Regions from separate parts of the Kerstersia similis genome, predicted to be linked through region 1. Evidence: predicted binding sites of a transcription regulator. Region 1 holds the regulator's gene; the other holds the start of a gene.
What was found. Region 1 encodes LexA, which represses DNA repair genes until DNA is damaged. Its sites were predicted from a motif close to ACTGTATNNNNATACAGT; they were not measured.
Positions count from the first base shown of each region.

Region 2: imuA (translesion DNA synthesis-associated protein ImuA) is a predicted target of LexA. The motif match lies at 3,178-3,195, and genes of this name have one in related genera.

Region 1 is NZ_CBCSIQ010000015.1:29,485-39,929, reverse strand. It holds gene ACNA1V_RS10610 (TonB-dependent receptor) at 1-699, opposite strand, end outside; gene ACNA1V_RS10605 (FecR family protein) at 1,066-2,037, opposite strand; gene ACNA1V_RS10600 (RNA polymerase sigma factor) at 2,051-2,572, opposite strand; gene ACNA1V_RS10595 (TonB-dependent receptor domain-containing protein) at 2,882-4,936, shown strand; gene ACNA1V_RS10590 (class I SAM-dependent methyltransferase) at 4,933-5,733, shown strand; gene lexA (transcriptional repressor LexA) at 5,945-6,592, shown strand; gene ACNA1V_RS10580 (benzoate/H(+) symporter BenE family transporter) at 6,671-7,843, opposite strand; gene ACNA1V_RS10575 (class I SAM-dependent methyltransferase) at 8,026-8,790, shown strand; gene lon (endopeptidase La) at 9,058-10,445, opposite strand, start outside.
Region 2 is NZ_CBCSIQ010000038.1:306-8,946, forward strand. It holds gene ACNA1V_RS16605 (ParD-like family protein) at 1-113, shown strand, start outside; gene ACNA1V_RS16610 (pyridoxamine 5'-phosphate oxidase family protein) at 264-659, opposite strand; gene ACNA1V_RS16615 (NADPH-dependent FMN reductase) at 1,019-1,567, shown strand; gene copD (copper homeostasis membrane protein CopD) at 1,809-2,690, opposite strand; gene ACNA1V_RS16625 (copper resistance CopC family protein) at 2,704-3,084, opposite strand; gene imuA (translesion DNA synthesis-associated protein ImuA) at 3,228-3,965, shown strand; gene ACNA1V_RS16635 (Y-family DNA polymerase) at 3,950-5,458, shown strand; gene ACNA1V_RS16640 (error-prone DNA polymerase) at 5,455-8,628, shown strand.

The DNA of each region.
Region 1 (10,445 bases):
GGTCAAGGTACGGAAATTGACCATCCCGCCTATCATGCCAGCGCCGCCCGTGGCCGCCACCGGCCCTTTGGTCACTTCTACCCGCGCCAGCAGATCGGCGTCCAGATAGACCGAACCACTGTCTCCATGGCCGCTTTGCTGGTAGTTCTGGCGCGCGCCGTCGATCATCACATTGACGCGACCAAAGCCCTGCAGGCCGCGAATATTGACGGCTACGCCAGGATTCTGGCGGCTCTGCGATGTCGCAACACCAGGAATATCAGTCAGCACATCGGAAACATTGCGGGGCGGCAGGCGGTCGATTTCCTCCCGGGTCACCACCGCGACGGAATCAGGCGTGTCATAGACAGCCATACGTGCCGGCACCTGGCCTGTCACCTCCACCGTTTCCAGTGTCGTCACGCCCTGCGTCGCTGCGTTGCTGGCGCCACGCTGGCGAATCACATAGCGTCCGCCGACCTCTTCCACCTCCAGATCACTGCCTGCCAGCAAAGCATCCAGCGCCTGGCGCACGGTATAGCGCCCGGACAAGGCGGGCGCCTGGCGCTGGCGCAGCAGCCCGGCCGGCGCAGCAATCTGCACACCGCTGTGCGAGGCCAGCGTATTGATGGCTTCGCTCAACTGTTGCGCGGGCAAATCAAGCTGCGTCGGCGCCCCGCCAGACTGTGCCTGGGCCTGATCCAGCGGCGTCATCAGCATGCATGCCGCCAAAACGGCGGCCACGCTGGCGCGCATAGTCAGAAGGTTCTGTTTACTGATAATGGTGTCTTGCTGGCGCGGGCCCCGAAAGGGCCCAGTTGCGCGGATGCGCATGGTCATATCGTCCTCGGTGACTTCTTGCGTGATTACGGCGATCACGATGAAGACGACCCATGACAAATAAACCCGACAATTATTTTTATTTGCGAATCGACAGGCTGGATATGCAGGCGTCACTCCCGATGTGCCGGCCCATATCGCCCTTACCGCCCCGCCCTTCCCTATGCTGCCCATGGCCGGGCGCAGCAAGACTGCACCCCCTCACGGCGGCAGCTGCGGTTCCGGGACTTGCTGACCGGCTTGCTGTCAGCGTGCCGGCAGACTGCGGATCGCCACGCCGTCGGCGCGCTGCTCCACCGCAACGGCGGCAATACGTGGCAGCAACGCAATCACGCCAGCCACATCATCCAGATGGAACGTACCGGTAATCCGTTGCTGGCCCGCCTGCTCATCGAGCAGGCGTAACGGCACGGTTGACCATGGCTGCAATTGCGCCACGGCATCGGCCAGCGTCGTGTCGTCAAACACCGCCAGCCCACGACGCCAGGCTGCCGCCTGGGTATCCGGCAACGGCTGCACTTCGCCCAGGCCCACGCCATTGCCGCGCACTTGCTGCCCGGCACGCAATACCGGGCCAGTCAGGTCGGGATGCCACCAGGCGCGCACAGCATCCACCCGTACCACGCCCTCTTCGACCTGCACTTGTGCGCCGACGCCGCGATGCCCCACTGTAAAGACTGTGCCCAGCACCGTAGCGCGCAAGCCTCCGCCAGTGACACGGAAGGGCTTGCCCGCCTGCGGCTGCACATGAAAACGGGCTTCGCCGGCCAGCAACTCGGCCTCACGCCGATTGCGGTAATAGCGTATTTCCACCTGGCTGCCGGCATTGAGCTCCAGCGTACTGCCATCGCGCAACTCATAACGGCCGCTCTGCGCCAGCGCAGTCGCAAATCCCTGTGAGTCAATCGGCACGAGGTAATACCAGCCGGCACAAGCCATCAGCACACCGGCAAAAGCGACGCCAAAGGCTGGCCAACGCCAGCGGCGCACACCGCCTTGCACCCGCAGGCGCGGCTCAGCGATCAAACCGCGCAGCTCGCTGCTCATGGCGTCCAGCGCCTGCCAGCGCCGCCAGGCCTCCTGGAAGGCCGACTCGTTTTCCGGTGCGGCCTCGCGCCACCCCACCAGTTCCTGCTCCGCCAGCCGCGCACGCTCGCCCGTGCTGCCCGATGTACGGGCCAGCAAAGTCAATGCGTATTCAACTTGAGAGCGTTGCATGGTCAGTGATCCGTCATTTGCGTGGCGCGCCTGCGGGGTCGTCCCGCTCGATCAGATCCGAGCAGTCCAGCACCGCACGCGCAATGTGTTTCTCCACCGCGGCGACGGATATATCCATGCGCGCAGCAATTTCGGCGTAACTGTAACCGTATATCCGCGCCAGGATGAACACTTCCCTGCGCTTGCGCGGCAAGCGCTGCAAACGCGCAGCAACCCGTTCGAGCTGATCGCGATGCAGAATCTGCTGCTCCACGCTAGCCGCCATTTCGCCGCCCTGCTGTTCGAGCTCCTCCATCAGGGATTGATCGCGTTGCTCGCTGCGCCCCTGGTCGATGATCAGATTTCGTGCGGCACTGAACAGCAAGGCACGCGGGCGCGCCACCTTGCCCTTCAGGGCATGGTGATAGACGCGCTCGAAACTTTCCTGGGCAATATCCGCGGCCTTGTGCGAATCGTTCAGCTTCCAGCCGAGATACCGCTTCAGTTCAGTGTAGGCGCCCGTCAATTCTTCGACGACCTGCGCCAGGCTTGGCATGGGCTTCCGGGGCCGGACCAAGCCGGCAGCAAATGTTGTCGGGACAAAAGCCGGCTGCATCAGCCAGGACCTTATCCGCCAAAAGCAGCGATGATAATGAAAACAACTATCCTTCACAAGCGTGATGCATAGCCGCCACACCTGTGGCCGAGCCTGAAACCCACGCCACGTTCGCCCTGACCGCCTGGCCTGCCGATGCCCTGATCATCACACCGGTTTCCCTTTCATTTATGTAATGTTATATCATTTAACAATTATCAGATTTTGATATCCATTCCTCCCCCCTTCCCTGCAAAGGAAATATTTCCCATGTTCCTCCGGCTTCGTCCCTTGTCGGCCGCACTGGCAACGGCCCTTCTCGGCAGCCCCGCACTCCTGCATGCACAGACGACCCATGACCCGGTCACGCAACTCACCCCTGTCGTCATCACCGCGGATGCCCTGCAACGCGAGCAAGGTGATCTCATCCAGGCCAGCACGGTTCTGCAGGATGAAGACTTGGCCTGGCATCGCCGCGGCACCCTGGGGCTGAGCCTGGATCATCTGCCCGGCGTGCACGCCGACAGCTTTGGCAACGGCGCCACCCGCCCTGTGATTCGCGGGCAAACGGCGCCCCGAGTCAAGGTGCTGTCCGATGGCGCAGATATCTTCGATGCCTCCTCGGTTTCTCCGGATCACATTGTTACCGTCGATCCGCTGCTGGCCCGGCGCGTGGAAGTGCTGCGAGGGCCGGCGGCCCTGCTTTACGGCGGTAGCGCCATTGGTGGCGTCGTCAATGTCGTGGATGACAAAATTCCCACGCACATTCCCGATAACGGCCTGAGCGGCCAGGTGCAGTTGCGCGGCGCCACAGGTTCGAACGAACGGGCTGGCGCCTTTGCCCTGACAACCGGCGAAGGCAATGTTGCGCTGCATGTTGAAGGCTCACGGCTGCGCTCGGACGACTATCGCGTTCCCGGCCAGGATTTCAGCAAGGTCGCCAATTCCAACACCGACAGCACGCAAGGCAGCCTGGGCTTCTCTTTCATCGGCGACCGCGGCTACCTGGGACTGGCCTATTCCTACCGCGAGGACGACTATGGCCTGCCTGGCCACAGCCATGAGTACGAAAGCTGCCACCCCCATGGCGCTACGCTGCACTGCGGCAGCCACAGCCACGACAACGATCACGATCATGAGCATTCTCACGACCACGGAGAAGAGCACGCAGCCACGGCGCACCTACGCAGCGAACGGATAGACCTGCGCGGCGAACTGCGCAACCCCCTGCCCGGTTTCGACCAGCTGCGGCTACGCGCCAGCCATACCGATTACCGTCACGACGAACGCGATGAAGGCATCACGGCCACCACATTCACCAACCGTGGGCGCGACTTGCGCCTGGAACTGCAACATCAGCCACTAGGCCGCTGGCACGGTGTCGTGGGCCTGCAAACCGCGCGCTCCCATTTTGAATCCACCGGCCTGGAAAGTTTTGTTCCGCGCACCCGCACCAGCAGCACGGGCCTGTTCCTGCTGGAAGAATACCGTCATGACGACTGGCGCTTTGAAGTCGGCGCCCGCCAAGAATGGCAACGCCTGACCCCCACCGCCGGGACGCAGCCCGGCAAGAGCGACCACGCCAACTCCTTATCTGCTGCTGCCATCTGGGACTTCACTCCCGGCTATGCCGCCACGGTCTCGTTCTCGCGTTCGCAACGCCTGCCCAACGCCCAGGAAATGTATGCCAAAGGCGTACACCTGGCGACCAATACCTATGAGCGCGGCAATACCGACCTGGGCCGGGAAACAGCCAACACCGTAGAGTTTGGCCTGCGCAAAGACGACGGGGATATCAGCTTCGCACTGAACGCCTACCACAGCCGTGTCGATGGCTATATTTATGCCGAAACCCTGGATCAATTCGAAGACTTCCGCCTGATCGAATACACCCAGCGCGACGCCAGCTTTACCGGCCTGGAAGCGGACCTGACCTATCAATACAGCAAAGGCTTGAGCGCCACCCTGTTTGGTGACTATATCCGCGGCAAGCTGCGCGACCCGCAATCCAACCTGCCACGCATTCCCGCCGCGCGCCTGGGCCTGCGCACCCATGCCAGCTGGCAACAGTGGCACGGCTTCCTGGAATACTACCGGGTATTCAGCCAGAACAAGATCGCCAGCTACGAAGACGATACTCCTGGCTACAACATGGTCAATGCCGGCTTGTCCTACCATGGCAAGCTCGACAGCACGCGCTACCGCCTTTATGTGCAAGGCAGCAACCTCTTGAACCGGGTCGCCTACAACCATGTCTCTTTCATTTCGCGCGCGGCACCAATCCAAGGCCGCAGCGTCATGGCAGGCGTAGGAATCGAGTTTTGAGCCAGCCCCCTGTGACGCCAGCGCCGGCAGGCGCTGGCCCTCGCTCGCTCTACGCGGAAGTCGCACGGCTCCAGAACGGCCTGCCCTGGGGGCGCTTCCTCGATGCCGGCACTGGCCGCGCCTCGATCTCCTGGCTGCTGTCCCAGGATACCGAAGCCTGGACTGCCGTCACCGGTGCGCCAGCCATGCTCGCCAACGTGCAGGCAGCCACGGAAGGCCGTCTGCGAGCCCAGGACAGGCTCTTGCTGGGCAACTGGATGGATGCAGACCTGCTGCGCGGTGAGCGTTACGACACCGTCCTGGCGGACTACCTGCTGGGTGCCATCGAAGGCTTTGCTCCCTATTGGCAGGACAGGCTGTTTGAACGTCTGCGGCCCCTGGTCAAGGGCCGACTGTATGTGATTGGCCTGGAACCGTATGTCACCACCTTTCCAGACGATCCGGCCGGTGCGGCCGTCACGGAAATCGGACGCCTGCGCGATGCCTGCCTGCTATTGGCGGGGGAAAGCCCCTACCGTGAATATCCATTGGAGTGGGTCTTGCGCCAATTGCGCACTGCGGGCTTCCGGGCGCTCGATGTACAGCGCTATCCCATACGCTACGGCGCCCGCTTCATCGACAGCCAGCTCGATATGTGCGCGCAACGCCTGGGCCGGATCCAAGACAGGCAACTGGCGCTATCACTCATGGAACACGTGCAAACGCTGCGGGCCCAGGCACATGCCCTGTGCCGACAGGAACAGGGACTGCGCCATGGCCATGATTACCTCATCCTGGCGGAACCGGACAGGCGCTGAACCCGCGCTGTCGCGTCGCTGGCCGCCGGCCCCGACACGCGCCGCCAACCGCCGACGGTGCGTGTCATCTTCGCTAAAAACCGGGAAAACCCGCCAAAATGACAAAAACCCCGCCGGATAGGGCAAAAAACTGCCTCAAAGCCTGATCCAGGCTTGCTTTCCGGGCGCAAGTCCGACAAAATTGGCCCTGTATGTCCATACAGCCAAAATCATGACCATCAAGCTCACCGCGCGCCAGCAACAGATCCTCGATTTCATCCGCCAGTCTTTGGAAGGCACAGGCTTTCCTCCCACTCGCGCCGAAATTGCCCAGGCGCTCGGGTTCCGTTCCCCGAATGCAGCGGAAGACCACCTCAAGGCGCTGGCGCGCAAAGGCGCCATCATCCTGACCCCTGGCACCTCGCGCGGCATCCGGCTGTCGCAGGCTGAAGAGTCTCCCGCGCTCCAGGCGCAGCATACGGATTTCGAATCCGCGCTAGTGCCGCTGGTCGGCCGTGTTGCCGCTGGCAGCCCCATACTCGCGGCGGAGCACATTGAGCGTGAAGTGCGTGTGGACCCTGCCCTGTTTGACACCCGGCCAGACTACTTCCTCAAAGTACGCGGCATGAGCATGCGCGACGCCGGCATTCTGGAAGGCGACCTGCTGGCCGTACGCAAAGCCAGCGAAGCCCGCAACGGCCAGATCGTCGTCGCCCGCATCGACGACGAAGTCACCGTCAAGCGGCTCAGCCAAGACCGCCAAGGCCTGCGCCTGCTACCCGAAAACCCAGACTACCCCGTCATCGAAATTCGTCCGGGCCAGCATTTCGCCCTGGAAGGCATTGCCATCGGCCTGATCCGCGCACAGGCTCTGCACTGATTGCCCTCCGCCATGCCAGTCTTCTGGCATGGCGGGTGCATGGCAGCGCAGCCTGCCATCAGCCGGCATACTGCCGCGCTACTCGCTCGCGTGCCTGAAGCCGCTCATGATGCCATGGGCCAGCATGCCGATGACGATTCCCCAGAAAGCAGAACCAAAGCCCCAGAGGGTCATGCCTGAGGCCGTCGCCAGAAAAGTGATGGTTGCTGCCTCTCGGTGCGCAGCATCCTCCACCACCAGGGTCATATTGGAAACAATGGCGCCTATCAACGCCAGACCTGCAAGAATGGCGACCAGTTCGGCCGGAACGGCCTTGAACAACAGGACAATCGTCCCGGCAAAGGTTCCGCCGATCAGGTAAAAAACGCCATTGGCAATACCTGCGATATAACGCTTGTCCTTCTCTGGATGAGCATCCTTACCCGTACACAGTGCAGCAGTAATGGCGGACAGGACAATCGTCACACCGCCAAAGAAAGCCGTGGCCAATGACGCCAGACCCGTCACCATGATGACCGGCCGCGCCGGCATCTGGTAACCGGACAACTGCATCACCGCCATGCCAGGCAGGAACTGCCCCGTCAGACTGACGATCGTCAGCGGCAAGGCCAGGCTCAGGAACGACACCCAGTCGAACTGCGGCACGACGAATATGGGCTGGGTCCACGACAAGGTCAGGCTGGAAAAATCGGTCAGTTGCTGGCCCAGGGCCACTACAAACCCTGTCAAGGCCACAACCACCACCGTATAGCGCGGGCACAGCCGCCTACAGACGAAATAGGCCGCCAGCATGGCAAAGACCAGCGCGGGCATTTTTCCGGCCGCAGTAAATGCCTGGGTACCGAACTGGAACAGAATACCCGCCATCATGCCCGCGGCGATACCACGAGGAATGGCGCGCACCAATTTATCGAAATATCCGGTCACCCCGACCAGCAACACCAATAGCGCAGCCAGAATGTATGCCCCCACGACCTGAGCCATGGAAATTTCGGGAAACAGGGTAATCAACAGGGCCGTGCCCGGCGCCGACCATGCCGTAATGACCGGAATCTTCAGCCACCAGCTCAGCAACAGGCCGCTGACACCCGCGCCTATCGAAATGGCCCATATCCAGGAAGCCAACATCTCCGGTGCGATATTCCCGACATGCGCTGCCTGGATAAAAATCAGCAACGGCCCCGCATATGAAATCAGTACCGCAAGAAAACCTGCTACCCACGCGGATACCGACCCTGCGCGCATACCCATGAAACCTCCCTGGCAATCCATCTGGACAGAAATCCACCGATATTGCCAGACAATGCAACGGCTTTCCTGCATAACCCTGCCCCCTGCATTGCCGCCGCATCAAGCACCGGGAGCGCCGTCTCCATCAAGCTGATATATTCCGTTTTCTCCATGCTATCGACGCACAAGAAGCGCACAATCTCATGTCTGCACAAAACAATCGCTATGGCCGCCTGGCCTCGCAGGTCTATCATCTGGACAAACCCATCGGCCACTCCTTCGGCGATGTCGAGTTCTACCTGGAGCGCCTGAAGCATTGCCCTGGCCCTGTTCTCGAACCTGCTGCCGGCAATGGCCGTATCCTCATACCGCTGCTGCAAGCCGGACTGGATGTGCATGGCTTTGATGCTTCCGCAGAAATGCTTGCCCTGTGCCAATCGGAATGCGAGCAGCGCGGCCTGGCCGTTCCCATGACGTGCCAAACCTTCGAACAGTTCCAGTACGAACAGGCCTTCGCCGCCATCATCATTCCCGCCGGCTCGTTCCAGCTCATCACCGACCACGAAACGGCCTGCGCCGTACTGACCCGCTGCTTTGAACATCTGCAAGCCCAGGGACGCCTGATTCTGGACCTGGACCCTGCACATGCCATCCAGGCCGGTGGGCATTCGGTACGTACCTGGCAGCCCACCGCCACACAGCAGCTCACCCTCACTTGCGACCGCCTGACAACCGATCACATCAATCAGGTTTCTGTAGATTTACTGCGTTACGAAGCCTGGGATCAGGGCGTGCTGCAAACGACTGAGCTGGAATCCTTCAGCCTGCGCTGGTGGGGTGTGCGTGAAATGCAGGCCGCACTGCGGGCAGCCGGTTTCACCGACATCACGGTATCGGGCGGCTATGCTCACGGCCGCTGGCCGACGGACGCAGATGCCATCATCACCTTCGAGGCCGTCAAGCCCTGAACCCCCTGTGCTGAAATCCGTCGCGGTATCAATACTGCAGCGCCGGCGACAACGCAGCCCATCCCCCCAGGCAGCAAATCAGGGAAAGCGGCACATGGCGGACGGCTTGCCTGCCTGGACCTGGCAAGCCCTTTTCATCAACAGCAACAGCAACCGCCAGCCACAATGGCACCCTCCCCTGAATATGCAGCGGCAATAAAAAACCCCTGAACGCCACCGGGCATTCAGGGGTTCAGTTCGGGCGCCTTTTGCGCCCGGCCTGCATCATCAGTGCTTCAGTACCGCACCCGGCTCACCCGGCTTGGAACCGGAGGCCACCACCGGCTCTTCCGGCTTGGCCTCTTCCTCAGGCAGAGGCGTCGGCAAGCGTTCGAGCGCATGTTCCAGCACGGTGTCGATCCAGCGTACCGGCACGATTTCCAGCTGGTTCTTCACGTTGTCCGGAATCTCGGTGAGATCCTTCACGTTTTCCTCAGGGATCAAGACCTTCTTGATCCCGCCACGATGGGCGGCCAGCAGCTTTTCCTTCAAGCCGCCGATAGCCAGCACTTCACCACGCAAGGTGATTTCACCCGTCATCGCAACATCGGCACGCACCGGGATATGCGACAAGGCAGACACGATGGCTGTTGTGATGGCGATACCTGCAGACGGGCCATCCTTGGGCGTAGCGCCTTCCGGAACGTGCACGTGCATGTCACGCTTTTCGAATACGGTGTCAGCAAAACCCAGGCGGCGTGCGCGAGAACGCACCACGCTGCGAGCCGCTTCGACCGACTCCTTCATCACATCGCCGAGCGAACCCGTGCGCTGAATCACACCCTTACCCGGCATGTCGGCCACTTCGATGGTCAGCAGGTCGCCGCCCACTTCCGTCCAGGCCAGCCCGGTCACCTGACCGATCTGGTTTTCCTTCTCGGCCACGCCAAAGCTGTAACGGCGCACACCCAGGTAATCCGCCAGGTTTTCGCTGTTGACCACGACGATCTTGGGCGCGCCTTCGACCTTGTCCTCAACACGTTTGATCAGTTGGCGGATCACCTTGCGGCAGATCTTGCCAACCTCGCGTTCCAGCGAACGCACACCGGCTTCACGTGTGTAATAACGCACGATGTCGCGCAGCGCATCCTCTTCGACCTGCAGTTCGCCCTCGCGTACCCCGTTGTTCTTCATCAACTTGGGCAACAAGTGCTCACGCGCGATACGGATCTTTTCCTCTTCCGTGTAACCGGACAGGCGGATCACTTCCATACGGTCCAGCAGCGCCGGCGGAATATTCAGCGTGTTGCTGGTCGCAACAAACATCACATCCGAAAGATCGAAGTCCACTTCAACATAGTGGTCCTGGAACGTATGGTTCTGTTCCGGATCCAGCACTTCCAGCAGAGCGGATGCAGGGTCGCCACGGAAATCCATGCCCAGCTTGTCGATTTCGTCCAGCAGGAACAGCGGGTTGCGCACCCCTACCTTGCCCATGTTCTGCAGGATCTTGCCAGGCATGGAGCCAATGTAGGTACGACGATGGCCACGGATCTCTGCTTCATCGCGCACGCCGCCCAACGCCATGCGTACGAACTTGCGGTTCGTCGCCTTGGCAATGGACTGCCCCAGCGAAGTCTTACCGACCCCCGGAGGACCCACCAGGCACAGAATCG
Region 2 (8,641 bases), on a different contig from region 1:
TGTCGCGGTTGCTGCTGGAGGCCGAGCGGGTGCCCGGCGATTTGCATGCGCTGGTTGCAGGCCTGGATGCGCAGCAGGCGGGTCAGGAGCCGGATAAGCGCCGGTTGGTCTGAGGAGCGGCGCGGGGCTGATGTTCTAGCTCTGCGGCAGGTAGGACGGTTTCAGCAGATAGGGTGTGTTGCCAGGCGGCGCCTGGTGCGGACGGCTATCGGTGAGGGGCAGCCCTTCAGCCGATAGCCGTTTTTCATTGTGGCTGTGCCGCTTTACAGCGCTTTGCCCGCATCCGGGCCGGAGCGTAGCGTGTAGATGGCGTCGATGTGGATGAGGACTGCGAATTTTGGCGTTTTCATGCCGTTCTGGCTGGCAAATGCAACGGCGTCTTCAAAGGGTTTGCCTTCGCTGAAGACGGCCGGCGTGCCAACGAAGCGATAGCCGTCCAGGGCTTCGCGGTCGATGACGGCTATGGCCATTTTCGAGCCGTCGAGGATGTTGCGCAACGTTTGGCCGCCAGTGTTTTCGTTGTAGATCAGGGTTTGGTCGTCATAGGCGCGCAATGAGCGTTTGGGGCCGATGTCCGGCAGGCCATCCTTGCCGACGGTGGACTGAATCGGAAGCTGTTTGGCCAGCATGGCTTTCATGGCGTCATCGAGGACTTGCATGGATGAGGTTCCTGTTGAAAGGGAGATAGGAGGGGGGCTGAGCCATGTGTCCGTTTGGGCTGCATGGCCGGGGTAGGGAGATGGAATATATGTATTGTTATTGATCTGTATATATATTGTATATTTTTTGTGCTGTGCTGTGCTGTGCCGTGCCTGTGCCTGTGCCTGTGCGGTCGTTGCGGTCAGGGGCGGTTGTGCGATGTGTGTTGTCCGGGGGATCCGCCGGTTTGGTTTGCCAGGGCGGGAAAAGACATCCATGGTTTGATATGGGTCTGTTTTTGTTCTTGTTTGTCATGATGCTTCGTGCTGGAATGAAGGGGCGGTTCCTTACTACGTTTCTTCACTACAGGATGGGCATCATGAGTCAATTCCGTATCGCTGTTGTCGTGGGTAGTTTGCGCAAGGATTCGTTCAATCGGCAGTTGGCCAATGCGCTGGCGCGTTTGGCGCCGCCTGATCTGGTGTTCGAGCAAGTGGAGATCGGTCATCTGCCGCTCTATAACCAGGATGACGATGCCAATACGCCGGAAGCAGTTCTGAAGTTCAAGGAAAAGATCCAGTCGGCTCAAGGGGTGTTGTTCGTGACGCCGGAGTACAACCGTTCCATTCCGGGCGTGTTGAAGAATGCGCTGGATCAGGGGTCGCGTCCCTATGGCAAGAACGCCTGGGCTGGCAAGCCAGCAGGTGTGATCGGTATTTCCATAGGCGCCATCGGGACGGCGCTGGCGCAGCAGCATTTGCGCAATGTGCTGGTGTTCCTGGATATGCCGACACTGCAGCAGCCGGAGGCGTTCCTGCATGCCAAGGAGGGTTTTTTTGACGCAGATGGCGGTATTGGCCCCGGCAGCAAGGAGTTTCTGCAGAGTTGGGTCAATCGCTTCGCGGCCTGGGTTAGAAAGAACCAGTAGCAAGAAGCAGCCAGTCGTTGTGAACGGGCAGGGCGCGCGAGGTGGGTTTGCCTTGCCCGGTTGTGGGGTGTTGCGTTGTCGGCGGGCAGGTTCATCCGCCGATGATGGCCCTTATGAGGTCATCACGCGAGGCCTTACGAGGCCTTACGAGGTTCATGAGGCGGGGAATGGCGCGTGAGACCGGTCGAAGTGTGCTGGCGCCGATTTTGGCGCAGGTATCAGGCCGTGGCCGGCCTTACCTTCAGTTCGGCGCCAAGGTGCCGATCACGCCGATCAGGATGATGATGCCCGTGGCAAAGATGATTTCAAAGCGCGTGTTTTTTGCCAGGGCCTGCATGGCCTGTGCCTGGTTGCGCATGCGCGGCACCAGGATGTAGCGGTTGAACAGCGCCAGCGCGACCATGGCGGCAACCGCCAGGAATTTGGTTTCCATCAGGCGCATGTAGAGCGTGGCCCAGTTCCAGGGCCAGGGGCCAAGAATCAGGAAGAGGTTGCCGATGCCGCTCAGGATGGCGATGGCGACTGCCCAGTGGCCAAGGCGTGAGTAGCGCACCAGGGTTTTGATGAGGTCGGTATCCTGGTGCTGCGCCAGCTGGCGTATATGGAGGAAGACCCAGGGCAGGCCGCCGACCCAGTAAGCGATGGCCCAGAGATGCAGGGTCTGGTTGCCGCGATGCAGCCAGCCCAGCGCGCCGTCCATCGCGGCGGCATGGCCGGTTGCAGCGAGTGCCGCCAGCATGGCCGCACTGGCCAGGGCCATGGCGCGGTGTTGGGATGGCGGGCGCCAGCGCCACAGCCAGGCCAGCAGCAGCAGGGGCAAGAGGAGAAATTGCCACTGCCAGGTTTCGCCATAACGGGTGGCCTGCAGGACGGACAGCCAGGTGTCCGGTGACAGGATTTGCCGGCTGTCGCCAGACATGCGCCCCGCCTGCAGTGGGATCATCAGCAGGGTGCCGGCACAGGCCAGCAGCGTGCAGGCTGAGTACACCCGGCGGGAGGGATGGTTCAGGGGGCGGGCCAGCGGCGCCGGCACGAGATAGCCGAAATAGACCCCCGTGCCACAGCACAGTAGCAAGGCTGCGACATGAATCTGACGCAGCAGGATGGGAAACAACTCCAGCACGGCCAGGTGCGCCTCAGGGCTGCACGGTGAAGTCGTATTGCCCCGAGACTTTGTGGGAATCAGCGGAGGTGATGTTCCAATCGACCTGATAGCGGCCAGGGGCCAGGGTGGCCGGCAGCGGCAGGCTCAGGCTTTTGCGGTCCTCGGAGGCATAGGCCAGTTTGCCGGTTTCCAGTGTCTTGCCATCCGGGCCGGTGACGGTAATGCGGCTGAAGGGCAGTTCGACGCGTCCATCGAATTCGATGGACAAGGCGGCGGGAGCCTGCGTGATGGTGCTGCCCGGGGCGGGGGATTGTGCGATGGCGTGCGAGTGGGCCAGGGCAAGGCTATGGACGCCGGCCAGGAGGCTTGTGGCCAGCATGGCTGCGGCCAGGCGGCTGCGGGATGTGAACATGATAGGGAGCGTGTCGCAGTGGAGCAGAAGGGGGAATAGTAGTACATCTCAGTTCCGGCTGCAGGCGGCAGGAGTTGGCGGAAATTCATGAATACTGTTTTTATATACAGTAAAATGGGGGCTAGTGGATTTCAGAAAACCTTATGCCTTTTCCTTCAAATCCTTCTCTGGCCTGCCCTGCGGGCCCGTTGCCGGAGACGGCGGCGCAGCCGGGGCAGGCCGGCCCGCAGGGGTCTTTGCCGCATCCCGATGTCTGGCGTGGCGCGCAGGGTTTGGCGCAGCTTGCTGCCTGTGTGGATACCGGCTTGCCGGCCTTGTCCGCCCAGCTGCCAGGGGGGGGATGGCCGCGTGGCACCTTGGTGGAGATTTTGCTGCCGCGTGCGGGGTGTGGCGAGTGGCAACTGTTGCAGCCGGCTTTGCTGCACGGCGAGCGTCCGGTGGCCCTGGTGCGGCCGCCACATGTGCCGCAGAGCGCGGCCTGGGAGCAGGCTGGCGGAGATGCCATGCGCCTGATGTGGGTCCGGGCGCAGCAGGATGCCGATGCCTTGTGGGCGGCAGAGCAGATTCTGCGCAGCGGTTCGCTGGATGCCTTGTTGCTGTGGCAGGGGGCGGCGGATTACCGCCAGTTGCATCGCCTGCATCTGGCGGCGCAAGGCTGTCATGCCTTGTTTTTCATGTTGCGGCCCCAGGCGCAGGCCCGGCTGCCTTCGCCTGCAGCCTTGCGGCTGGCCCTGACGCCTGATGGGCCTGAAGGAGATTTCCAGGTGCATATACTCAAGCGCCGCGGCGGCTGGCTGTCACGCTCCGTCCGCCTGGCCGCGCCGGCCGGGGCGGCAGCTGTTGCCATGTCCGGGAAAGCAGAGCCATGCAGGTGTGGCTAGGCGTACACCTGCTGCAGCCCAGGCTGGATGCCTACCGCTACAGCGAGGCCGGTTTGCCCCAGGTGGTGTTGCACCAGGGGCAGGTCTGGGCCTGCGGCGGCCAGGCATGGAAGGCCGGGGTGCGCCCAGGCATGCGGCAGGCCGGTGCGCGGGCGCTGGCCCCTGAGCTGGATTTCATCGTCCGCCGGACAGAATGCGAACAGCAGTTGTGCCGCGAAATCGAATTGGCCTTGTTGCCGTTTTCGCCTTTGCTTGCGTGGCAAAGGGAGGATGCGCTGGTGCTGGATGTTTCCGCAAGCCTGAGGCTGTTTGGCGGGGTGCGGCGTCTTTATGCGCGGGTGCGGGAGAGTTTGCAGCGTCTGGGGCTGGCTGCCCGCCTGGCCCTGGCCCCCAGTGCTTGCGGCGCCTGGCTGCTGGCGCGGGCACCGCAGGCCAAGCGTCGGCGGGTGCTGCGGGTATCGCGTCTGGCTGCTTGTCTGGATGGCTTGCCACTGGCCTTGCTGGACGAGCCCGGTAGTCGGCACGAGTGGCTGGCGAGCCTGGGCTGCGATACTTTCGGGGCGTTGCGCCGCTTGCCGCGTGCGGGGCTGCGTGAACGCCAGGCAGCGGGTTTGCTGCTGCAACTTGATCGCGCCTATGGCAATACCGGCGAGTGCTATGAATGGGTCCGGCCACCCGAGCATTTTTGCAGCCAGGTCCAGAGCCTGTTTTCTGTGGAACGCCACGAGGCCTTGTGCTGGCTGGCCCAGCGTTTGCTGGTGCAGTTGACGGCATGGCTGGATGCGCGGCAGTTGGCAGTCTCCGAGTTGCGCTGGAGTTTGCATCACGAAGGACGCCAGCGCAGCAGTCCGCGCACGCATCTGGACATGAAGCTGGCGCAGCCCGCCTGGGAGGCCGGGCATCTGGCTCATCTGCTGGCTGAACGTCTGGCACGCAATCCTTTGCCTGCACCGGTCAGTGCCATGACGCTGGAGGCCATTGCCTGCCAGGCCAGGGCGGGCACCAGCGGCAATTTGCTGGCGCAGGCGGGAGCATCGGGGGATGTGGCTGCCCTGCAGGATGTGCTGGCTGCGCGCTTGGGGGCGGAAAGCATCCTGCTGGCCAGCCCGGTGGCCGACCATCGGCCTGAGCGTGCCTGCCGCTGGCTGCCATATCAGGCCATGGCTGGCGATCGTGCCATGGGTTCGCTACCAGACAGTGCCGCATGGGCAGACCGGCAGGCCATCCGGGCGCCGCGTCCTTTCTGGCTGCTGGAGACGCCATTGCCCTTGCCGGCTGCCGCGGGCGGCGGGCCGATGTATGGCGGCACAGCGCTGCATTTGCTGGGCGGCCCGGAGCGGATCGAGGACGGCTGGTGGGAAGGCGGGACGGCGCGCGATTATTTCATGGCCCGGCACGCGAGCAGTGGCGTGTGCTATTGGGTGTTCCGGCAACGCGGAGCTGGCGAGGCAGCAGGCGGCCTGGTTTGGTTTCTGCATGGGATATATGCATGAGGGAGCCTGGCGACACGCCGCTGGCAGCGGCGGCAGGGCAGGTGCAGGAAGCAGGGCTGCCCGCCTATACCGAATTGTGCTGCCTGAGCAATTACAGTTTTCTGCGCGGTGCATCCTACCCCGAGGAGTTGGTCGCGCAGGCGGCGGCGTTGGGGTATGCGGGCCTGGCGCTGGTGGACGAATGCTCGATGGCCGGGATCGTGAAAGCGCATGTGGAAGCGCAACGCCAGCAGCTTCCCTTGCTGGTGGGGGCATCGTTCGTCTTGAGCCGGGCGGATGGCACGCATTGGCTGGAATTCGTCGCGCTGGCAGAGTCCCTGGAGGGGTATGGCAATCTGTGCGAACTGATCACGCTGGCCCGGCAGCGGGGGAAGAAGGGCAGTTATCGCCTGTATGACACGGATCTGGCGTCCGACGCGGCGATGCCGGCGTTGCCGGGCTGTGTCACGCTGTTGCTGCCGGCATATGCGGCGCCGCTCTCCTTGCTGCAGGAACAGGCAGACTGGCTGGCGCAGGTGTTTCCGGAGCGAGCCTGGGTGGGCCTGGCCTTGCATCAGCGCGGCCGCGACGCACAGCATGCGCAGACGGTCACGCAGGCAGCGGCGGCGGCAGGGCTGCCCGTGGTTGCGGTCGGGCAGGTGGAGATGCATGTGCGGGCCCGCAAACCGTTGCATGACACCTTGCTGGCCATACGCAGCGGACAAACCGTAGCCGCCTGTGGGCTGGCGCGCCAGTCCAATGCGGAACGCCATTTGCGCAGCCGCAGGCAGTTGGCAGCGCTGTACGCGCCGCAATGGCTGGAGGAAACCGGGCGGCTGGCTGCCCGTTGCCGTTTCCGCATGCATGAGGTGCGCTATGCCTACCCGGAGGAAATCTGCCCGGCCGGACATACCCCGGCAACGTATCTGCGGCAGGAAACCCTGGCTGGTGCGCAGCGGCGTTTCCCGGCCGGCGTGCCGGATACGGTGTTGGCCTTGGTGGAAAAGGAGTTGCGCCTGATCACTGAGCTTGCCTATGAGGCGTACTTCCTGACGGTGTATGACATCGTCCGTTATGCGCGAGCACAGGGCATTCTGTGCCAGGGGCGGGGGTCGGCTGCCAACAGCGCCGTCTGCTATTGCCTGGGCATTACGGAGGTGGATCCGGTGCATGGCAATTTGCTGTTCGCCCGGTTCATCAGCAAAGAGCGCGGCGAGCCGCCGGATATCGACGTGGATTTCGAGCACCAGCGGCGTGAGGAAGTGATCCAGTATATCTATGCGCGTTATGGGCGCGAGCGTGCGGCGCTGGCCGCAGTTGTCATTACCTATCGCATGCCCAGCGCCCTGCGCGACACCGGCAGGGCGCTGGGCATGGATGCAGCGCTGGTGGATCAGGTGTGCGCCGCTTACCGGCATTGGGATGGCCGGGAGCGTTTGGCGGAACGCATGCAGGACGCCGGGTTGCAGGCGGATGCGCCGGTGGCGCGGCAATGGCGGGCGTTGGTCGAGGTGTTGTTGGGCTTTCCCCGGCACCTGTCGCAGCACCCTGGCGGTTTCGTGATCGCCCGCGACCGGCTGGTCAGGCTGGTGCCGGTGGAAAATGCCGCTATGGCCGGGCGCAGCGTGGTGCAATGGGATAAGGATGATCTGGACGCTTTGGGCCTGCTCAAAGTGGATGTCCTGGCGCTGGGCATGTTGAGCGTGTTGCGCCGGGCGCTGGCCTGGACGGCATGGCGCCGGGGGCAGGCGTGGCGTTTGCAGGACATTCCTGCGGATGATGCGCCGACTTACGACATGATCTGTGCCGCGGATACGGTAGGCGTATTCCAGATTGAGTCGCGCGCGCAGATGAGCATGCTGCCGCGCTTGAAGCCTCGGGAATACTACGATCTGGTGATTCAGGTCGCCATCGTTCGGCCAGGGCCGATACAGGGAGGCATGGTGCATCCCTATCTGCGGCGGCGGCAGGGGCTGGAAGATAGCCGCAGTCCGGGGCCGGAGATCGAACAGGCCCTGTTGCGCACGAAAGGGGTGCCGATCTTTCAGGAACAGGTGATGCAGATCGCCATGCTGGCAGCCGGTTTTACGGATGGCGAGGCGGATAATCTGCGGCGTTCCATGGCAGCCTGGCGTCGGCGTGGCGGCCTGGGCGGGTTCCATGAAAAAATCCTGTCAGGCATGACGGCACGCGGCTATACCGCTGACTTCGCGGAGCAGATTTTCCGGCAGATGCAGGGGTTTGGCGAGTACGGTTTTCCGGAAAGCCATGCCGCCAGTTTTGCGCAGCTGGCGTATGCCAGCGCCTGGCTCAAGCGCCATGAGCCGGAGGCCTTTCTGGCAGCCTTGCTGGATAGCCAGCCGATGGGGTTTTATTCGCCTTCCATTCTGGTGCAGGATGCCCGCCGGCATGGCGTGCGTGTATGGCCTGTCTCCGTCTGCGATAGCGCCTGGGAAACGCTGCTGGTCCCGGCCGGGCCGCGTCCGGCAGTGCGCCTGGGGTTGTCGCAAGTGCAGGGGCTGTCGCAAGAGGCCGCGCGCAAGCTGGTGGCCGCCCGAAGGCAGCAGCCGTTCGTGGATATTCAGGATGTTGCGCAGCGGGCCTTGCTGGGGCGGGAAGAGTTGCGCGTCCTGGCGGCCTGTGGTGCGCTGTCAGGCCTGCAGAGCAGCCGCCGTGCGGCACTGTGGGAAGCCAGCGGCGCCCGGGCGGAAACCGGTTTGCTGCGCCATGCGCCCGCGCCGGCTGTGCAACTGCCGCTGTTTGAACCCATGAGCGCGGGTGCCGAGGTGCTGGCGGACTACCGCCACCTGGGCCTGAGCCTAGGCCCGCATCCCTTGAGCTTGCTGCGTGCCGAACTACAGGCCAGGCGCCTGATGACGGCGGCGCAGTTGCAGCAGCTGGCGCATGGCCGGCTGGCGCGTGCCTGTGGCATCGTGGTGGGTCGGCAACGCCCCGGTACGGCCAAAGGCGTGATGTTCGTGACCTTGGAAGATGAGACCGGCAATGTCAATGTGATCGTGCGGCCGGAGTGGCTGGAACGTCAGCGTGCGGCATTGCTGAATGCGCAGTTGCTGGCGGTGCATGGGGTCTGGCAGACCCATGAGGGCGTGTCGCATCTGGTGCTGGGGCGAGCGGAAGACCTGAGCCCGCTGCTGGGCGGGCTGGCGACCCGCAGCCGGGATTTCCAGTAAGGCGGCGTTTGAT